DNA from 3 places in the Streptomyces sp. NPDC031225 genome. Region 1 is predicted to be linked to each of the others. Evidence: predicted binding sites of a transcription regulator. Region 1 holds the regulator's gene; each other region holds the start of a gene.
What was found. Region 1 encodes HrcA, which represses chaperone genes, less so after heat shock. Its sites were predicted from a motif close to TTNGCACTCNGNNNNNCNGAGTGCNAA; they were not measured.
Positions count from the first base shown of each region.

Region 2: groES (co-chaperone GroES) is a predicted target of HrcA. The motif match lies at 1,844-1,870, and genes of this name have one in related genera.
Region 3: groL (chaperonin GroEL) is a predicted target of HrcA. The motif match lies at 2,978-3,004, and genes of this name have one in related genera.

Region 1 is NZ_JBVIHJ010000009.1:62,697-68,633, forward strand. Features, by position in the region: gene ACZ48Z_RS17280 (nitronate monooxygenase) at 1-278, opposite strand, end outside; gene dnaJ (molecular chaperone DnaJ) at 396-1,535, opposite strand; gene hrcA (heat-inducible transcriptional repressor HrcA) at 1,536-2,552, opposite strand; gene ACZ48Z_RS17295 (MBL fold metallo-hydrolase) at 2,703-3,431, shown strand; gene ACZ48Z_RS17300 (DUF3097 domain-containing protein) at 3,478-4,293, shown strand; gene ACZ48Z_RS17305 (Uma2 family endonuclease) at 4,271-4,849, opposite strand; gene hemW (radical SAM family heme chaperone HemW) at 4,949-5,937, opposite strand, start outside.
Region 2 is NZ_JBVIHJ010000002.1:221,121-227,057, reverse strand. Features, by position in the region: gene ACZ48Z_RS03840 (polysaccharide deacetylase family protein) at 1-699, shown strand, start outside; gene ACZ48Z_RS03835 (polysaccharide deacetylase family protein) at 696-1,487, shown strand; gene ACZ48Z_RS03830 (hypothetical protein) at 1,506-1,781, opposite strand; gene groES (co-chaperone GroES) at 2,016-2,324, shown strand; gene groL (chaperonin GroEL) at 2,477-4,102, shown strand; gene ACZ48Z_RS03815 (ester cyclase) at 4,185-4,874, opposite strand; gene ACZ48Z_RS03810 (SDR family NAD(P)-dependent oxidoreductase) at 4,957-5,730, opposite strand; gene ACZ48Z_RS03805 (MOSC domain-containing protein) at 5,781-5,937, opposite strand, start outside.
Region 3 is NZ_JBVIHJ010000007.1:242,767-248,703, forward strand. Features, by position in the region: gene ACZ48Z_RS14745 (NADH:flavin oxidoreductase) at 1-798, opposite strand, end outside; gene groL (chaperonin GroEL) at 1,192-2,814, opposite strand; gene ACZ48Z_RS14755 (cold-shock protein) at 3,732-3,938, opposite strand; gene ACZ48Z_RS14760 (MoaD/ThiS family protein) at 4,382-4,657, opposite strand; gene thrC (threonine synthase) at 4,734-5,937, opposite strand, start outside.

The sequences.
Region 1 (5,937 bases):
GCCTCGCCGGCCAGCTGGTGGGCGTAGACCTCGACGGCGGCCGGGTCCGCGGACTCCGGCTGCGGCATGAAGAGGTTGACGCCGAAGGGCCGTCCGGTGAGCCCCCGAAGCTGCTTGATCTCCTGGTACATCCCGTCGGCCGTCTTGTGCCCGGCGGCGAGGAAACCGAGCCCGCCCGCATCGGACACGGCGGCGGCGAGCCTCGGCACGGAGACGCCGCCCGCCATGGGGGCCTGCACGATCGGGTGAGGGAAGAGATCGGTCAGTGCGGAGGACATGACGGCATGTTGTCACGTCCTCCGGACAAGTCCGAATCCGCCCTTCGACCCCGCGCGGACCACCGGAACACAGCCCGACGACCGGCGGATTCCGGCCCGGGCCGCACGCTCAACGGCTCACGCGCGACCGTTGAACGCGTCCTTCAGCCGGGAGAACAAGCCCTGCTGTCCGGGCTGGAACTGCCCGGTGGGCCGCTCCTCGCCCCGCAGCTTGGCCAGTTCGCGCAGCAGCCGTTCCTGCTCGGGGTCGAGCTTGTTCGGGGTCTGGACCTCGACGTGGACGATGAGGTCGCCCCGCCCGCCGCCGCGCAGATGCGTGACGCCCCGGCTGTGCAGCGGGATCGACTGGCCGGACTGGGTACCGGGCCGGATGTCGACCTCCTCCATGCCGTCCAGCGTCTCCAGCGGCACCTTGGTACCGAGGGACGCCGCCGTCATCGGGAGCGTGACCGTGCAGTGCAGATCGTCGCCGCGCCGCTGGAACTGCGAGTGCGGGAGTTCGTGGATCTCGACGTAGAGGTCACCGGCGGGACCGCCGCCGGGGCCGACCTCGCCCTCACCGGCGAGCTGGATCCGGGTGCCGTTGTCGACACCGGCCGGGATCTTGACCGTCAGCGTCCGGCGCGAGCGGACCCGGCCGTCGCCGGCGCACTCCGGGCACGGGGTCGGGACCACGGTGCCGAAGCCCTGGCACTGCGGGCACGGCCGCGAGGTCATGACCTGGCCCAGGAAGGACCGCGTCACCTGCGACACCTCGCCGCGGCCGCGGCACATGTCACACGTCTGCGCGGAGGTTCCCGGCGCCGCGCCCTCACCGCTGCAGGTGGTGCAGACGATCGCCGTGTCGACCTGGATGTCCTTCGTCGTGCCGAAGGCCGCCTCGTCGAGCTCGATCTCCAGCCGGATCATGGCGTCCTGGCCGCGCCGGGTCCGCGAGCGCGGACCCCGCTGCGAGGCCGTACCGAAGAACGCGTCCATGATGTCCGAGAAGTTCCCGAACCCACCGGCTCCGAAGCCGCCCGCGCCACCGCCGCCGGCCTGCGAGAGCGGGTCGCCGCCGAGGTCGTAGACCTGCTTCTTCTGCGGGTCCGACAGCACCTCGTAGGCGGCGTTGATCTCCTTGAACCGCTCCTGGGTCTTCGGATCCGGGTTGACGTCCGGGTGCAGCTCGCGAGCGAGCCGACGGAACGCCTTCTTGATCTCTTCCTGCGACGCGTCGCGGCGCACGCCGAGAACGGCGTAGTAGTCCGTGGCCACTTACGACTCCGCCAGGATCTGTCCGACGTACCGTGCCACTGCGCGTACCGCTCCCATCGTTCCCGGGTAATCCATGCGGGTCGGTCCGACCACGCCGAGCTTGGCGACCGCCTCGTTGCCCGAACCGTAGCCGACCGACACCACTGAAGTGGAGTTGAGTCCCTCGTAGGCGTTCTCGTGACCGATGCGTACGGTCATGCCCGAATCTCCGGCCTCACCAAGGAGTTTGAGGAGGACGACCTGCTCCTCCAGAGCCTCCAGGACGGGCCGGATGGTGAGGGGAAAGTCATGTCCGAAGCGGGTGAGATTGGCGGTGCCGCCGATCATCAGCCGCTCCTCGTTCTCCTCGACGAGCGTCTCCAGGAGAGTGGAGAGCACCGTGGTGACGGTACCCCGGTCCTCGACGTCGAACCCCTCCGGCAGGTCCTCGACCAGCCGGGGCACATCGGCGAACCGCCGCCCCGCGACCCGGCTGTTGAGCCGCGCCCGCAGATCGGCGAGCGAGGCCTCCCCGAAGGGCGCCGGGCAGTCGACCATGCGCTGCTCGACCCGGCCGGTGTCCGTGATCAGCACGAGCATCACGCGCGCGGGGGCGAGCGAGAGCAGCTCCACGTGCCGCACGGTCGAGCGGGTCAGTGAGGGGTACTGCACGACGGCGACCTGCCGGGTGAGCTGCGCGAGCAGCCGCACGGTCCGGGCCACGACGTCGTCGAGGTCCACGGCGCCGTCGAGGAAGTTCTGGATCGCGCGCCGCTCGGGCCCGGTCATCGGCTTGACGCCGGCCAGCTTGTCGACGAAAAGGCGGTATCCCTTGTCCGTGGGGATCCGCCCGGCACTGGTGTGCGGCTGGGCGATGAACCCCTCGTCCTCCAGGGCCGCCATGTCGTTGCGGACGGTCGCCGGGGACACTCCGAGGTTGTGCCGCTCGGTCAGGGCCTTCGACCCGACCGGCTCCTCGGTGCCGACGTAGTCCTGGACGATGGCGCGCAGCACCTGGAGCCTGCGTTCATTCAGCATCGCGCACCACCTCCAGAAAGTCGTCCCTGTCGCCTCGCCTGGCACTCTGTCCGTCCGAGTGCCAGCGCTCCCGGGCCAGTGTACGGCGGTGGGGTACTCCCGGGGCAAGGCTGGTCCCGGCGTGACGGGTTGTACGGCTAGCGTCGCGGTATGACGGTGACTTGGGAAGAGCTCGGGTGGGAGCGGGTCGCGGCCGGGGTGGGGCGGTGCCGGCTGCCCGGCTGGGACTGCACGGCGGGCCTGGTGATCGGCGAGGGCACGGCCCTGCTGATCGACTCCGGCTCGAGCCTCGCGGAGGGCGCCCGCCTGCGCGCGCAGGCCGAGGAACTCGCCGGTCACCGTGTGACCCATCTCGCGCTCACCCACCCCCACTTCGACCATGTCCTCGGCGCGGCGGCGTTCACGGGGGCGGAGGTGTTCGGCGCGGTGGGCGTGGAGACGGTGCTGGCGGGGCGCCTGGGCCGCGCGGAACTGCGGGCGGACGCGGTACGCAACGGCCTGGACTCCTCGTCGGCGGACGAGGCGGTGGACGCGCTCGTCTCCCCCCGGCATCACGTCTCCGGTGAGTGGACGCTCGACATGGGCGGCGGCCGGCAGGTCCTGCTGGCGAACGTGGGCCCCGGCCACACGGCTCACGACCTCGTGGTCCTCGTCCCCGGTGCGCCGGAGGTGGTCTTCTGCGGCGACCTGGTCGAGGAGTCGGGCGAACCGCAGGCGGGCCCGGACGCCGTACCGCCGCGCTGGCCCGCCGCTCTTGACCGGCTGCTGGAGCTGGGCGGCGAGGACGCGCTGTACGTGCCCGGTCACGGAGCGGTGGTGAACGCGGCGTTCGTACGGGCCCAGCGGGACGCGCTGGCGGCACGCTTCGGCGTGTCGTAGTGCTGGTCGTGGTGCTCCTCGGGCCGCTTCTCCTATCGTCATCCGAATGCGCCAGTACTCCGCCGACCTGACCCCTCCGTGGAAGAAGCCCAAGCCGGTGCCGGAGGTGCCCGCCGAGCCCGGTCTGGTGGTCGAGGAGCCGGGCACCGGTTTCTGCGGCGCGGTGATCCGCTGCGAGGCGGGCGCGGTGACCCTGGAGGACCGCTTCGGCAAGCACCGGGTGTTCCCGCTGGAGCCCCGCGGTTTCCTGCTGGAGGGCCGGGTGGTGACCCTGGTCCGGCCCGCGGCCGCGGCTCCCGTACGACCCTCACGGACCGCCTCCGGATCGGTGGCCGTCCCCGGCGCACGCGCGCGTGTGGCCCGCGCCGGCCGGATCTACGTCGAGGGCCGCCACGACGCGGAACTGGTGGAGAAGGTCTGGGGCGACGACCTGCGCATCGAGGGCGTGGTCGTGGAGTACCTGGAGGGCGTGGACGACCTTCCGGCGATCGTGGCCGAGTTCGCGCCGGGTCCGGACGCCCGGCTGGGTGTGCTGGTGGACCATCTGGTGCCGGGCAGCAAGGAATCCCGGATCGCGGCGTCGGTGACCAGCGAGCACGCGCTGGTCGTCGGCCACCCGTACATCGACATCTGGGAGGCGGTGAAGCCGTCGTCCCTCGGCATCGAGGCGTGGCCTCGGGTACCGCACGGCCAGGACTGGAAGACGGGCGTCTGCAAGGCCCTGGGCTGGCCGTCGGAGAACACGGGCGCGGTGTGGCAGGCGATCCTGAAGCGGGTGGGGTCCTACCGGGACCTGGAGCCGGAGCTGCTGGGGCGGGTGGAGGAACTGATCGACTTCGTCACGGATAGCGGTGGGGTTTGACGCCGGGGAACGTTCCGAACTCACGGGTGTCGAGCTCCAGACCCAGAACGTCGAGCGACAGCGGTTCACCGAACTTCGCGATGTGCTGAGTCCGATAGTCGGCGTCCTCGCCCTTCCCCTCGGGTTTCGTCAGCAGAACGCACTGCGCCATGATCGGATCGACGATGAGATAGGCAGGTACTTTCCCCGCAGCATAGATCGAACGCTTGACACCGTAGTCCCGGTGAACACTGGTCTTGGAAACGACCTCGACGACCGTCGTGATCAATTGAGAGGGCAGCAAACGCCCCGAACCGGGCAGGATGTCACGCGCGACGACCACCAGGTCGGGAACCGGTTCGCTCGCCTCGTCGATGAGGTCGACATCCTGGGTCTGCAGGGGATACCAGCGATCCAGTGGGATCTGCCTCTCCGTGAGCAGCACGATCAGGTTGTGCACCAGATCAGGGCTGGCCACCATCACGATTTCCCCGCGCAGAAGCTCCACCTTGAGTCCGTCGGGCGGCTCAAAACCCTCGAAGAACTCTGCGACTCCACGTTCGTCCACAGCGGTCATCTCCGTGGCCTCCACATTCGCCGCGACCTTTTGGCGGCAGCCTGCGAACCAGGTTAGGGACCGAACCGGCGTTCCGCACCGATTCCCTCCGCCGGGTGATCAATCCACCAGATCCCGTACCACCGCGTCGGCCAGCAGCCGCCCGTGCAAGGTCAGCACGGCCCGCCCCTCCTCATAGGGCGCTCCCTGAAGCAGCCCCTCCCCCAGCGCCCGCCGGGAAGCCGCCAGCCCCTCCTCACGCAGCAGCGACAACGGCACCCCCTCCACCAGCCGCAGCTCCAGCAGGATCCGCTCGACCCGCCGGTCCTCGTCCGACAGCAGCTCCCGCCCCGCCCCCGGGGACCGCCCCGCGGCCAGCGCCCCCGCATACGCACCCGGATGCTTCACGTTCCACCAGCGCACCCCGCCCACGTGCGAGTGCGCCCCGGGCCCGGCGCCCCACCAGTCGGCCCCGCGCCAGTACAGCTCGTTGTGCAGGCACCGGCCCGCGTCCGAGGTGGCCCAGTTGGACACCTCGTACCAGTCGAACCCGGCGCCCGACAGGACGTCCTCCGCGATCAGGTACCGGTCCGCGTGGACGTCGTCGTCGGTCATCGGGACCTCGCCCCGGCGGATACGACGAGCCAGCTGGGTGCCTTCCTCGACGATCAGGGCGTACGCCGACACGTGATCCGGACCGGCCCCGATCGCCGCCTCCAGGGAGGCCCGCCAGTCGTCGTCCGTCTCACCCGGGGTGCCGTAGATCAGGTCCAGGTTCACGTGGTCGAAGCCCGCCGCCCGGGCCTCCGCCACGCACGCCTCGGGCCGCCCCGGCGTGTGGGTACGGTCCAGCACCTTCAGCACATGCTGCTTCGCGCTCTGCATCCCGAAGGACACCCGGTTGAAGCCGCCGTCCCGCAGGGCGGTCAGGTACGCCGGGTCGACCGACTCCGGGTTCGCCTCGGTCGTCACCTCCGCGTCCGGCGCGAGCCCGAACTCGTCCCGGATCGCACCCAGCATCCGTACGAGGTCCCCGGCGGCCAGCAGGGTCGGCGTGCCGCCGCCCACGAACACCGTGCGGACCGGGCGCGGATCGTCGCCGAGGACCT
Region 2 (5,937 bases), on a different contig from region 1:
AGGCGCTGGGGCCTGAGGAAGGCCCCCCTCACGGCCCCGCCCGCGCCCGTGGAGAAGCCGCACATCACCACCCGCCACGGCTTCGAGGTCGACGGCCACGAGGAGCAGGGACTCCCGCCGGTCTTCACCACGATCCCCACCCGGCAGAAGATCGTCTTCCTCACCATCGACGACGGCGCCGAGAAGGACCCCGTGTTCCTGCGCATGATGAGCGAGCTGAGGGTCCCGTACACCGCCTTCCTCAGCGACTACCTGGTCAAGGACGACTACGGGTACTTCGCGAAGATGCGGGACGCAGGGGTCGTGCTCGACAACCACACGCTCCACCACCCCTACCTGCCGGCGCTGTCGTACGCCCGCCAGAAGCACGAGATCTGTGGCATGCAGGACGTCATCGAGAAGCGCTACGGCACACGGCCCGCGCTCTTCCGGCCGCCCTACGGCAACTACAACGAGGACACCCTGCGCGCCGCGAAATCCTGCGGGGTCCGGTACGCGCCGATCTGGAACGAGGAGGTCTACGTGGATCACTGGGAGTACCGCGAGGACGACCAGAAGATCCACCCCGGCGACATCGTGCTCAGTCACTTCCGCGGCCGGGAGGACTGGAAGGGCACGATGCCCGACATGGTCCGCCGCTTCCTGGACAAGGTCACGGCCGAGGGCTACGCCGTCGCACGCATCGAGGACTACCTGTGAGACCGCGGACACTGGTCGCCGCCGGACTGGCGGCCCTACTGCTCACCGGCTGCGCCCCGTCCGTCGACCCCATCGAACGGCTGGGCAGGAAGGCGGCACAGCGGGTGGGGTCGTACGGGCCGGCCGGCGCGCACGGACAGCCGTACCGCCGCTGGGGCCTCACTGCGCCGCTGCCCGCGCCCCCGCGGCCCCCGGCGCGCCACGCGGCGGTGGGCCGGGGTGTCCCGCCGGTGGTGAAGCGGGTCAGGACGTCCGACAAGGTCGTCTTCCTCACCTACGACGACGGTGCCGAACGGGACCCGCGGTTCGTCGACATGGTCCGTGAACTGCGGCTCCCCGTCAGCATGTTCCTCACGGACAGCGTCGTCGGCCCCGGGTACGGCCACTTCGCGCGCCTGCAGTCGGTCGGCGCGAGCATCCAGAACCACACCCTCGACCACCCCGCCCTGCGCGGCCTGCCGTACACCGGCCAGCGCGCCGAGATCTGCGGCCAGCAGGACAAGACGAGGTCCCGCTTCGGCATCCGGCCCCGGTTCCTGCGCCCGCCCTACGGCACGTACGACGCGACGACCCTGCGTGCGGCGGCCGACTGCGGACTCTCGGCGATCGTGCTGTGGAGCGTCCCGGCCGAGGACGGCGGACCGCGGCGGCCGCTGCGCGCGGGGGACATCGTGTCGGTGGCGTCCGGTGACGCGACGGGCCCGACCCTGACGGAACGCACCACCACGGTCCTGCGGGAGATCCAACGACGGGGGCTGACGGTGGGACGGCTGGAGGACTACGTCTAAGGCCCATCGGGGGATGCCCTAACGCGCCGTGTGCACCGCCAGGGTCACGAAGAACAGCGCGACCATCCCGTGCGCCGCCCCGGTGTGCGGGCGCCCGCCCCGGAGGAAGAGCCCGGCCGCGGCCAGGGCCGGTACCGCGAACACGCCCGCGGCCACGGCGGCCGCCGTCCCCTGCCCGCGCATCCCCAGGAACAGGACGACCGTCAGCCCCAGCATGACCTCCGCCAGGACGAGGATCGTCAGGACGCAGCCGTCCGCCGCCGAGGAGACGGAGGCCGGGGCGCGGTCGGTCATGCCGTGACGGTACGGGAGAGACGCCCCGCGACACCCGGAAACGGCACGGACAGCGCGGCGAATTAGCAGTCCGCTTGACCGAGTGCTAATCGCGGTCATAGTCTCGGGTCTGGCACTCCCCACTGGAGAGTGCCAACACAGCGACGGGCAGGTCCGGCACCCGCGACGACGGATCCACCTGGTCGCCACCTCAGACAGTTAACCCCGTGAGTTCCCGAAGGGGGAGGTCGGATCGTGACGACCACCAGCTCCAAGGTTGCCATCAAGCCGCTTGAGGACCGCATTGTGGTCCAGCCGCTCGACGCCGAGCAGACCACCGCCTCTGGCCTGGTCATCCCGGACACGGCGAAGGAGAAGCCCCAGGAGGGCGTCGTCCTGGCCGTTGGCCCGGGCCGCTTCGAGGACGGTAACCGTCTTCCGCTCGACGTCTCCGTCGGCGACATCGTGCTGTACAGCAAGTACGGCGGCACCGAAGTGAAGTACAACGGCGAGGAATACCTCGTCCTCTCGGCTCGCGACGTCCTCGCGATCATCGAGAAGTAAAGGGGGTCTGGGGGGCGACCCCCAGAATTCCCAGTAACCCCAAGCACATCTTGCTTGTGAGCTGCGCCCCGGGCCCCCGCGACCTTATGAAGCCGGGCGTCTGGGGCGCAGTTCGTTTCACCCACGTTTTTCGAGAGGGCTGAACCGCTCCCATGGCGAAGATCCTGAAGTTCGACGAGGACGCCCGTCGCGCCCTTGAGCGCGGCGTCAACAAGCTTGCCGACACGGTGAAGGTGACGATCGGCCCCAAGGGCCGCAACGTCGTCATCGACAAGAAGTTCGGCGCCCCCACCATCACCAACGACGGTGTCACGATCGCCCGCGAGGTCGAGCTCGACGACCCGTACGAGAACCTCGGTGCGCAGCTGGTGAAGGAGGTGGCGACCAAGACCAACGACATCGCGGGCGACGGTACGACCACCGCCACCGTGCTCGCCCAGGCGCTGGTCCGCGAGGGCCTGAAGAACGTCGCCGCGGGTGCCTCCCCGGCGCTGCTCAAGAAGGGCATCGACGCGGCCGTGGCCGCGATCTCCGAGGAACTCCTCGCGACCGCCCGCCCGATCGACGAGAAGTCCGACATCGCCGCCGTGGCCGGTCTGTCCGCCCAGGACAGCCAGGTCGGCGAGCTCATCGCCGAGGCGATGGACAAGGTCGGCAAGGACGGTGTCATCACCGTCGAGGAGTCCAACACCTTCGGTCTGGAGCTGGACTTCACCGAGGGCATGGCCTTCGACAAGGGCTACCTGTCGCCGTACATGGTCTCCGACCAGGAGCGTATGGAGGCCGTCCTCGACGACCCGTACATCCTGATCAACCAGGGCAAGATCTCCTCGATCCAGGACCTGCTGCCGCTCCTTGAGAAGGTCATCCAGTCGGGTGCCTCCAAGCCGCTGCTGATCATCGCCGAGGACGTCGACGGCGAGGCCCTGTCGACCCTGGTCGTCAACAAGATCCGCGGCACCTTCAACGCGGTCGCCGTCAAGGCCCCCGGCTTCGGTGACCGCCGCAAGGCGATGCTGCAGGACCTGGCGGTCCTCACCGGCGCCACGGTCATCTCCGAGGAGGTCGGCCTCAAGCTCGACCAGGTCGGCCTGGACGTGCTCGGCAGCGCCCGCCGCGTCACCGTCACCAAGGACGACACCACGGTCGTCGACGGTGCCGGCGACTCCTCCGAGGTCACGGGCCGCGTCGCCCAGATCAAGGCCGAGATCGAGAACACCGACTCCGACTGGGACCGCGAGAAGCTCCAGGAGCGCCTCGCGAAGCTGGCCGGCGGCGTGTGCGTGATCAAGGTCGGCGCCGCCACCGAGGTGGAGCTGAAGGAGAAGAAGCACCGTCTGGAGGACGCCATCTCCGCGACCCGCGCCGCGGTCGAGGAGGGCATCGTCTCCGGTGGTGGCTCCGCGCTCGTCCACGCCGCCAAGGTCCTCGAGGGCGGTCTGGGCAAGACCGGCGACGAGGCCACCGGTGTCGCCGTCGTCCGCAAGGCCGTCGTCGAGCCGCTGCGCTGGATCGCCGAGAACGCCGGCCTGGAGGGTTACGTCATCACCTCCAAGGTCGCCGAGCTCGACAAGGGCCAGGGCTTCAACGCCGCGACCGGCGAGTACGGCGACCTGGTCAAGGCCGGTGTCATCGACCCGGTCAAGGTCACCCGCTCCGCCCTGGAGAACGCCGCCTCCATCGCCTCCCTCCTCCTCACGACCGAGACCCTGGTCGTCGAGAAGAAGGAAGAGGAGGAGCCGGCCGCCGGTGGTCACAGCCACGGCCACTCCCACTGAGCCCACAGCTCGAAAAGGAGCCCCCGCCCCCTCACCGAGGGAGCGGGGGCTTTCCCCTTCGCGGGTCACGGGAGTCGCGCCGTCATTCTCCGAGCACCCCCAGCTGTTCCATCAGCCCCGCCAGGTCGTACTGCCACCATCCCTCGTGGATCCTCCCGTCCCGGAACCGGTGCCAGGTGGTCCCGGTCATGGTCACGTTCTGCCCGGTCGCGGCGATGCCCACGAACTCACCGGTGTGCTTTCCGGCCCAGGTCCAGCGGGTGCACACCCGGTCGTCCTGGGCGATCTGGTCGTCCACCCGGAAGGTGAACTCGAAGGCCCGCCGCCACCCCTCGTACTCCTCGCGCGACGCCGCCAGTCCCAGATCCCCGGGACGGGACGGGAGGTGGTCCCGGAAGTCCTCGTCGAACCGTTCGAACAGCTCCGCGGTGTCACCGCGCCCGGCCCGCTCGAAGAACTCCCGCGCGACGACCGTGTTGAGCTGCTCGTCCCGCACCACGTCGAGATCCGTGAACGTGGGCGGCGCGTCGCACAGCGCGACCATGTCCTGGAAGATCCTCTCCGTCTCCGGCAGCCCGGAGTTGCGCATCGCGTCCTCGTACGACGGGAACTCCACGATCTCGACGACGTGCGACGCGTCGGCCCGGTCCTTCCCGACCACCGCATGCGTCGCGGTGCGCTTCCCCTTGGTCCGCTCGACCCAGGTGTCCATCAGCCGGTCCATCTCGTCGAAACGGCTGGTCCTGCACTCGATGAGCTGTACGAAGGTCATGACACCATCGCCTCCGGCCCCCCTGGATCCGGTAGTACGCCCCCATTGTCCGCCCTGCGGTGCCCGCGCGCGCGAGCCGGACCTACTGCGGCCCGTACTTCCGCCCCGTCTTCGACGTGATCCCGCCCAGCAACCCCCGGGGCGCCACCTTCACGACCCCCATGAGCGCCTTGTAACGGGGGTCCGGGATCGACAGGGACTTGCCGCGGGCCAGGTCGGCGAGGGCGGCGGCGACCAGCTTGTCCGCGTCGAGCCACATCCAGCCGGGGATGTTGTCCGTGCCCATCCCGGCCCGCTGGTGGAACTCCGTGCGCACGAAGCCGGGGCACAGGGCCATCAGCCGTACGCCGGTCCCCGCCAGGTCCTTCGCCGCGCCCTGGGTGAACTGCACGACCCACGCCTTCGAGGCGCCGTACGTCCCGCGGGGCACGAACGCCGCCACCGAGGCGACGTTCACGACACCGCCCCGCCCGCGCTCCCGCATCGCCTCCGTCGCCGCCGACGTCAGCCGCAGCACCGCCTCGCAGTGCACCTTGAGCATCTTCAGCTCGTCGGCCATGGAGACGTCGAGATAACGGCCCTTGTTGCCGAAGCCCGCGTTGTTGACCAGGAGGTCGACCGGGGACCTGCGGTCGGAGAGACGGGCGCCGACCGCCTCGATGCCGGGGTCCGTGGCGAGGTCGGCGGTGAGGACCTCCGCCTCGATGCCGTGACGGTCGTGGAGCTCGGTCGCCTGCTCCTGGAGCCGCTTGGTGTCGCGGGCCACCAGCACCAGGTTGTGCCCGTCAGCCGCCAGCCGTCGCGCGAACGCGGCACCGATGCCCGCGGTCGATCCCGTAATCAATGCCGTTGTCATGGCGCAAGGTTAATGACCGGGACCGACGGAGTCCGCCTGCCGAGGGCCCGTCAGGCGCCGTGCTTCTCCACGTAGTCGAGTGCCCACTGCCGCAGCTCCGGATGGAGTGCCTCGCCGGCCGCCAACAGCCTTGGCTGGAGCGTCCGTTCGGTGGTCATCGCGCGGAACGCCAGGGCGACCGTCACCTCGTGGTCCGGTCGGTGCACG
Region 3 (5,937 bases), on a different contig from region 1:
GAGGATCGCCTCCAGCTCCTGCGGCGTCTCGGCGAGCCGCGCCCGGTAGGCCTCCTGCTTCCACTGCGAGTACCGGAAGATGATCGGGAACTGGGCCGACACCGTCTCCCGTACGGCCGCCACGATCTCCGCCGCGAACTTCGTACGGGCGACGGGGTCACCGCCGTACGCGTCGCCGCGGCGGTTGGTGCCCGCCCACAGGAACTGGTCGAGGAGGTAGCCGTGGGCGCCGTGCAGCTCCACGCCGTCGAAGCCGATGCGCTCGGCGGCGGCCGCGGCCTCGGCGAACGCGCCGATGACGTCGTCCAGGTCGCGCTGGGTCATCGCCTTGCCGGTGGGCTCCTCGGCGCCGAGCCGCAGGCCGGAGGGACCGACGGCGGGGGCGTCGGCGTAGGGCGGCTGCCCCTGTTCACGCACCATGCCGATGTGCCACAGCTGCGGGACGATGGTGCCGCCCGCCGCATGTACGTCCTCGGCGACCTTGGCCCAGCCCGCCAGCTGCTCCTCGCCGTGGAACCGCGGGACGCTGTCGCTCTGGCCGGCCGAGTCGTGGCCGACGTACGTGCCCTCGGTGACGATCAGGCCGACTCCGGCGGCCGCGCGGCGGGAGTAGTACGACGCCACGTCGTCGCCGGGGACGCCGCCCGGGGAGAACATCCGGGTCATGGGCGCCATGGCGATGCGGTTCGGGACGGTCAGGCCGTTGATCGCGACCGGCCGGGAGAGGATCTCGGCGGCACGGGAGGCGGCTCCGGAGGCAGCGGGGGAGGCGGCCGGGGATGTGGCGGGGGCGGTCACGCGAGGCACTCCTGGGGGACGGCGACGGGTGGGATACTCATCGGTATGTGCAACGTACATACGCGGCAACAACCGCGTACAGCGCACACATCCCACTGAGCCGCGCAATCCCCTGTGATCCTGGCCACCGACATGGCAGAAGCCCGCCCCACAGATCGTGGGACGGGCTTCATGTCGAGCGCCGGGCAGGCCTTGCACCTGCATCTCCCCGCAGGAAGCGGGACGTCTTTCCTTGGACCACCAACGCGTAGTCGGGCGACGGGAGTTCACGTCGACCGGCTCTGGATCAAGCATACCGCAGGAAAACACCGGGGGCGGCCACCCCCTGTCTCCAGGAAGTGCCGCCCCCGGCAAGGACGTTGACCAACCGTCGGGCCTTACGGCCCGGGTCGATCAGAAGTCCATGTCACCGCCGGGCATACCGCCACCGGCAGGCGCGGCGGACTTCTCCGGCTTGTCGGCGATGACGGCCTCGGTGGTGAGGAAGAGCGCGGCGATGGAGGCCGCGTTCTGCAGGGCGGAGCGCGTGACCTTCGCCGGGTCGATGATGCCCTCGGCGATCATGTCGACGTACTCACCGGTCGCGGCGTTCAGGCCGTGGCCGATCGGGAGGTTGCGGACCTTCTCGACGATGACGCCGCCTTCGAGACCACCGTTGACGGCGATCTGCTTGAGCGGGGCCTCCAGGGCGAGCCGCACGGCGTTGGCGCCGGTCGCCTCGTCACCGGACAGGTCCAGCTTCTCGAAGACGCTGGAGGCCTGGATGAGCGCCACGCCGCCACCGGCGACGATGCCCTCTTCGACGGCCGCCTTGGCGTTGCGCACGGCGTCCTCGATGCGGTGCTTGCGCTCCTTGAGCTCGACCTCGGTCGCGGCACCGGCCTTGATGACGGCGACGCCACCGGCGAGCTTCGCCAGGCGCTCCTGGAGCTTCTCGCGGTCGTAGTCCGAGTCGCTGTTCTCGATCTCGGCGCGGATCTGGTTGACCCGGCCCTGAACCTGCTCGGAGGAGCCGGCACCGTCGACGATGGTGGTCTCGTCCTTGGTGATGACGACCTTGCGGGCACGGCCCAGGAGGTCGATGGAGGTGTTCTCGAGCTTGAGACCGACCTCCTCGGAGATGACCTCGCCACCGGTGAGGATGGCGATGTCGTTCAGCATCGCCTTGCGGCGGTCGCCGAAGCCCGGGGCCTTGACGGCGACGGACTTGAAGGTGCCGCGGATCTTGTTGACGACCAGGGTCGACAGGGCCTCGCCCTCGACGTCCTCGGCGATGATCAGCAGCGGCTTGCCCGACTGCATGACCTTCTCCAGGAGCGGGAGCAGGTCCTTGACGGAGCCGATCTTGGAGTTGGCGATCAGGATGTAGGGGTCGTCGAGCGACGCCTCCATCCGCTCCATGTCGGTGGCGAAGTACGCCGAGATGTAGCCCTTGTCGAAGCGCATACCCTCGGTGAGCTCGAGCTCGAGACCGAAGGTCTGGGACTCCTCGACGGTGATGACGCCTTCCTTGCCGACCTTGTCCATCGCCTCGGCGATGAGCTCGCCGATCTGGGTGTCGGCGGCGGAGATGGAGGCCGTGGAGGCGATCTGCTCCTTGGTCTCGACATCCTTGGCCTGCTCAAGGAGAGCGGCGGAGACGGCCTCGACGGCCTTCTCGATACCGCGCTTGAGGGCCATCGGGTTGGCACCGGCGGCTACGTTGCGCAGGCCTTCCTTGACGAGGGCCTGGGCGAGCACGGTCGCGGTGGTCGTACCGTCACCGGCGACGTCGTCCGTCTTCTTGGCGACTTCCTTGACCAGCTCGGCGCCGATCTTCTCGTACGGGTCCTCGAGCTCGATCTCCTTGGCGATGGAGACACCATCGTTGGTGATCGTGGGGGCGCCCCACTTCTTCTCGAGGACGACGTTGCGGCCCTTGGGGCCGAGCGTCACCTTGACGGCGTCCGCGAGCTGGTTCATGCCGCGCTCGAGGCCGCGCCGCGCCTCCTCGTCGAACGCGATGATCTTGGCCATGTGAAGTGGTCCCTCCAGGACTGGGGGTGATTCCTTCGGACCGCGCCCGCGCCCGCGACGGACGGCTCGCCTGCCGCGTGGGTTCCTTCCCCACCCGGCTTGCGGGCCTCACCGACCCGGTCCTTCGTTGTCACTCTCACCTTCAGAGTGCTAACGCCAATGATTAGCACTCGGCATGGTCGAGTGCAAGCGGCTGTCGAAGACCGGACACGGGTTGCCTGCGGCGGGCGGGCGGGGTGGGACGCCGTTCGCCTGCGGCCCGGCGGGGGTCGATCGCGCAGTTCCCCGCGCCCCTGGGGGCTGCAGGCAGCCGTACCGCGATGGGCCGCCGACCACCCTGGCGGGCCGGGTGCAGGCCCGGTGGGGGCTGGTCGCGCAGTTCCCAGTGCCCCTGAGTGGGAACCGTGAACGCGGGGAACGCACCAGGGGGTGGGACGGTCCGCCGACAGGCGGGTGCGGGCCGGTGGGGGCTGGTCGCGCAGTTCCCCGCGCCCCTGGGTGGGGACGGTGTACGGACCTTTGGACGCGCACAGCCACCCCGCGCCCCTGGGTAGGGACGGTGGACGCACCTTTAGACGCGCACGGCCCCCGCACGCCGGAGCGCGCGACACGATGTGCCCGCAGCCGCCGACGGCGTGAAGGGGGCGGGGTGGGGGGGTGTCCGCCCGCAGCGGCCGGCGTCCGGTACCGGGTGCTGTTCAAGGGGGCGAGCCGCCGGACCGAGGACGGACACCCCCCACCCCGCACCCGACCCACCCACCGAACCCGAAGCGATTAGGGGCGCGGGGAACTGCGCAAAGAACGCCCGCCCCCACCGAACCCGCGCATGCCAGAGGGCCCGTACCCATGACTCCCCAGGGGTACGAGCCCTCCGATTGAAGAACGAAGAACGACGCTGTTGTTACCCGGCGCGTGCTTCAGCCTGTCGCGAGACGGACCATGTCCGCCTGCGGCCCCTTCTGGCCTTGCGAGATCTCGAATTCGACCCGCTGGCCCTCTTCAAGGGTGCGGTAGCCGTCCATCTGAATCGCGCTGTAGTGGACGAATACATCCGCACCACCGTCGACCGCGATGAAGCCGTACCCCTTCTCCGCGTTGAACCACTTGACGGTGCCCTGAGCCATGCCTAACTCCCCTATTACTGGCCCTTGCACGGACCCGCACTTCGCGGGTCCGGGTCAGACCTCACCCCCCACATGGTTGGGGGCGTGCGCCGGAACGCGTCGACCGCGGCTGAATGTATCTGTCCAACTGCCGTCTGCAACAGGTCAATCGGACGAGAATTCTGGACGGAAGGGGTCCGGAATGTAGCGAGAATTCGCCTGAATTCGGGGCAAGTCGGGCCCCATAAAGTACGCATAAGGCACATAAGACGCACACACTTTGGCTACTTCTCATCGCCTGCGAAGCAAGAGCTCATATGCGTGCGGCATGAAGAGAGCCGCAGCTTCCCCAACTGTACCGCGCTCAACCATAGAGAATTGCCCCCTCCGCTTCTCTCGCGGAGAGGGCAATCAGATGAACACTCGGTCATTACCATTACCGACGGTAATGACCGGTCATACGGTCACCCTCCGGCGACGGCCGGAATGATGGAGACGCCGGCCCCGTCGGGCGTGGTCGTCTCAAGGCCCTGCTCGAACCGCACGTCGTCGTCGTTCACGTACACGTTGACGAACCGCCGCAGCTTGCCCTGGTCGTCCAGGACCCGGGCCGCGATACCGGTGTGGTTCTTCTCCAGATCCGCGATGACCTCGGCGAGGGTCGCACCCTCGGCCTGGACCTCGGCCTGTCCGCCGGTGTAGGTGCGCAGGATGGTGGGGATACGGACGGAAACACTCATGCTCTAGACCTCCGGTCAGGTGGCGCACCCAGGGGCGCGGGGAACTGCACGACTGTGCGACGACGCGACTACGCGACTACGCGAGACCAGCCTCGCGGAACGAGTCCAGGTTGGGACGGATCGTGGCGGTGAGCCCCGTACCCGCGACCGCGTCCAGCGTCTTCAGACCGTCACCGGTGTTCAGCACGACAGTCGTCAGCGAGGGATCCAGCAGACCGTTCTCGATCAGCTTCTTCGTCACACCCACGGTCACGCCACCGGCCGTCTCCGCGAAGATGCCCTCGGTCCGCGCCAGCAGCTTGATCGCGTCCACGACCTGCTCGTCGTTCACGTCCTCCACCGCACCGCCGGTGCGGCGCGCGATGTCCAGCACGTAGGGGCCGTCCGCCGGGTTCCCGATGGCGAGGGACTTGGCGATGGTGTTGGGCTTCTGCGGCCGTACGACGTCGTGGCCCGCCTTGTACGCGACGGACACCGGCGAGCATCCCTCGGCCTGCGCGCCGAAGATCTTGTACGGCCGGTCCTCGACGAGCCCGAGCTTGATCAGCTCCTGGAGCCCCTTGTCGATCTTGGTGAGCTGCGAGCCGGAGGCGATGGGGACCACGAGCTGGTCGGGCAGCCGCCACCCGAGCTGCTCGCAGATCTCGTACGCCAGGGTCTTGGACCCCTCCGCGTAGTACGGCCGCAGGTTGACGTTGACGAAGCCCCAGCCCTCGCCGGCCGGGTCGCCGATCAGTTCGGAGCAGAAGCGGTTCACGTCGTCGTAGTTGCCCTCGATGCCGACGAGCTCGCCGCCGTAGATCGCGGCCATGACGACCTTGCCCTGCTCCAGGTCGTGCGGGATGAACACGCAGGAGCGGAAGCCTGCCCGCGCCGCGGCGGCGCCGACCGCACCGGCGAGGTTGCCGGTGGAGGAGCAGGAGAGGGTGGTGAAACCGAAGGCGCGAGCGGCCTCGATGGCCTGGGCGACGACGCGGTCCTTGAAGGAGTGCGTCGGGTTGCCGGAGTCGTCCTTGATGTACAGGCCGCCGGTGACGCCGAGCTCGCGGGCGAGGTTGTCGGCCTTGACGAGGTGGGTCCAGCCGGGGTTGATGTTGGGCTTGTCCGCCACGTCCGCGGGGACGGGCAGCAGCGGTGCGTAACGCCAGATGTTCGCGGGTCCCGCCTCGATCTGCTTGCGGAGCTCCTCGGTTTCGTAGGCCGAGAAGTCGTACGCGATCTCGAGCGGGCCGAAACACTCCTCGCAGGCGAAGACCGGGCCGAGCGGCACGCGGTGACCG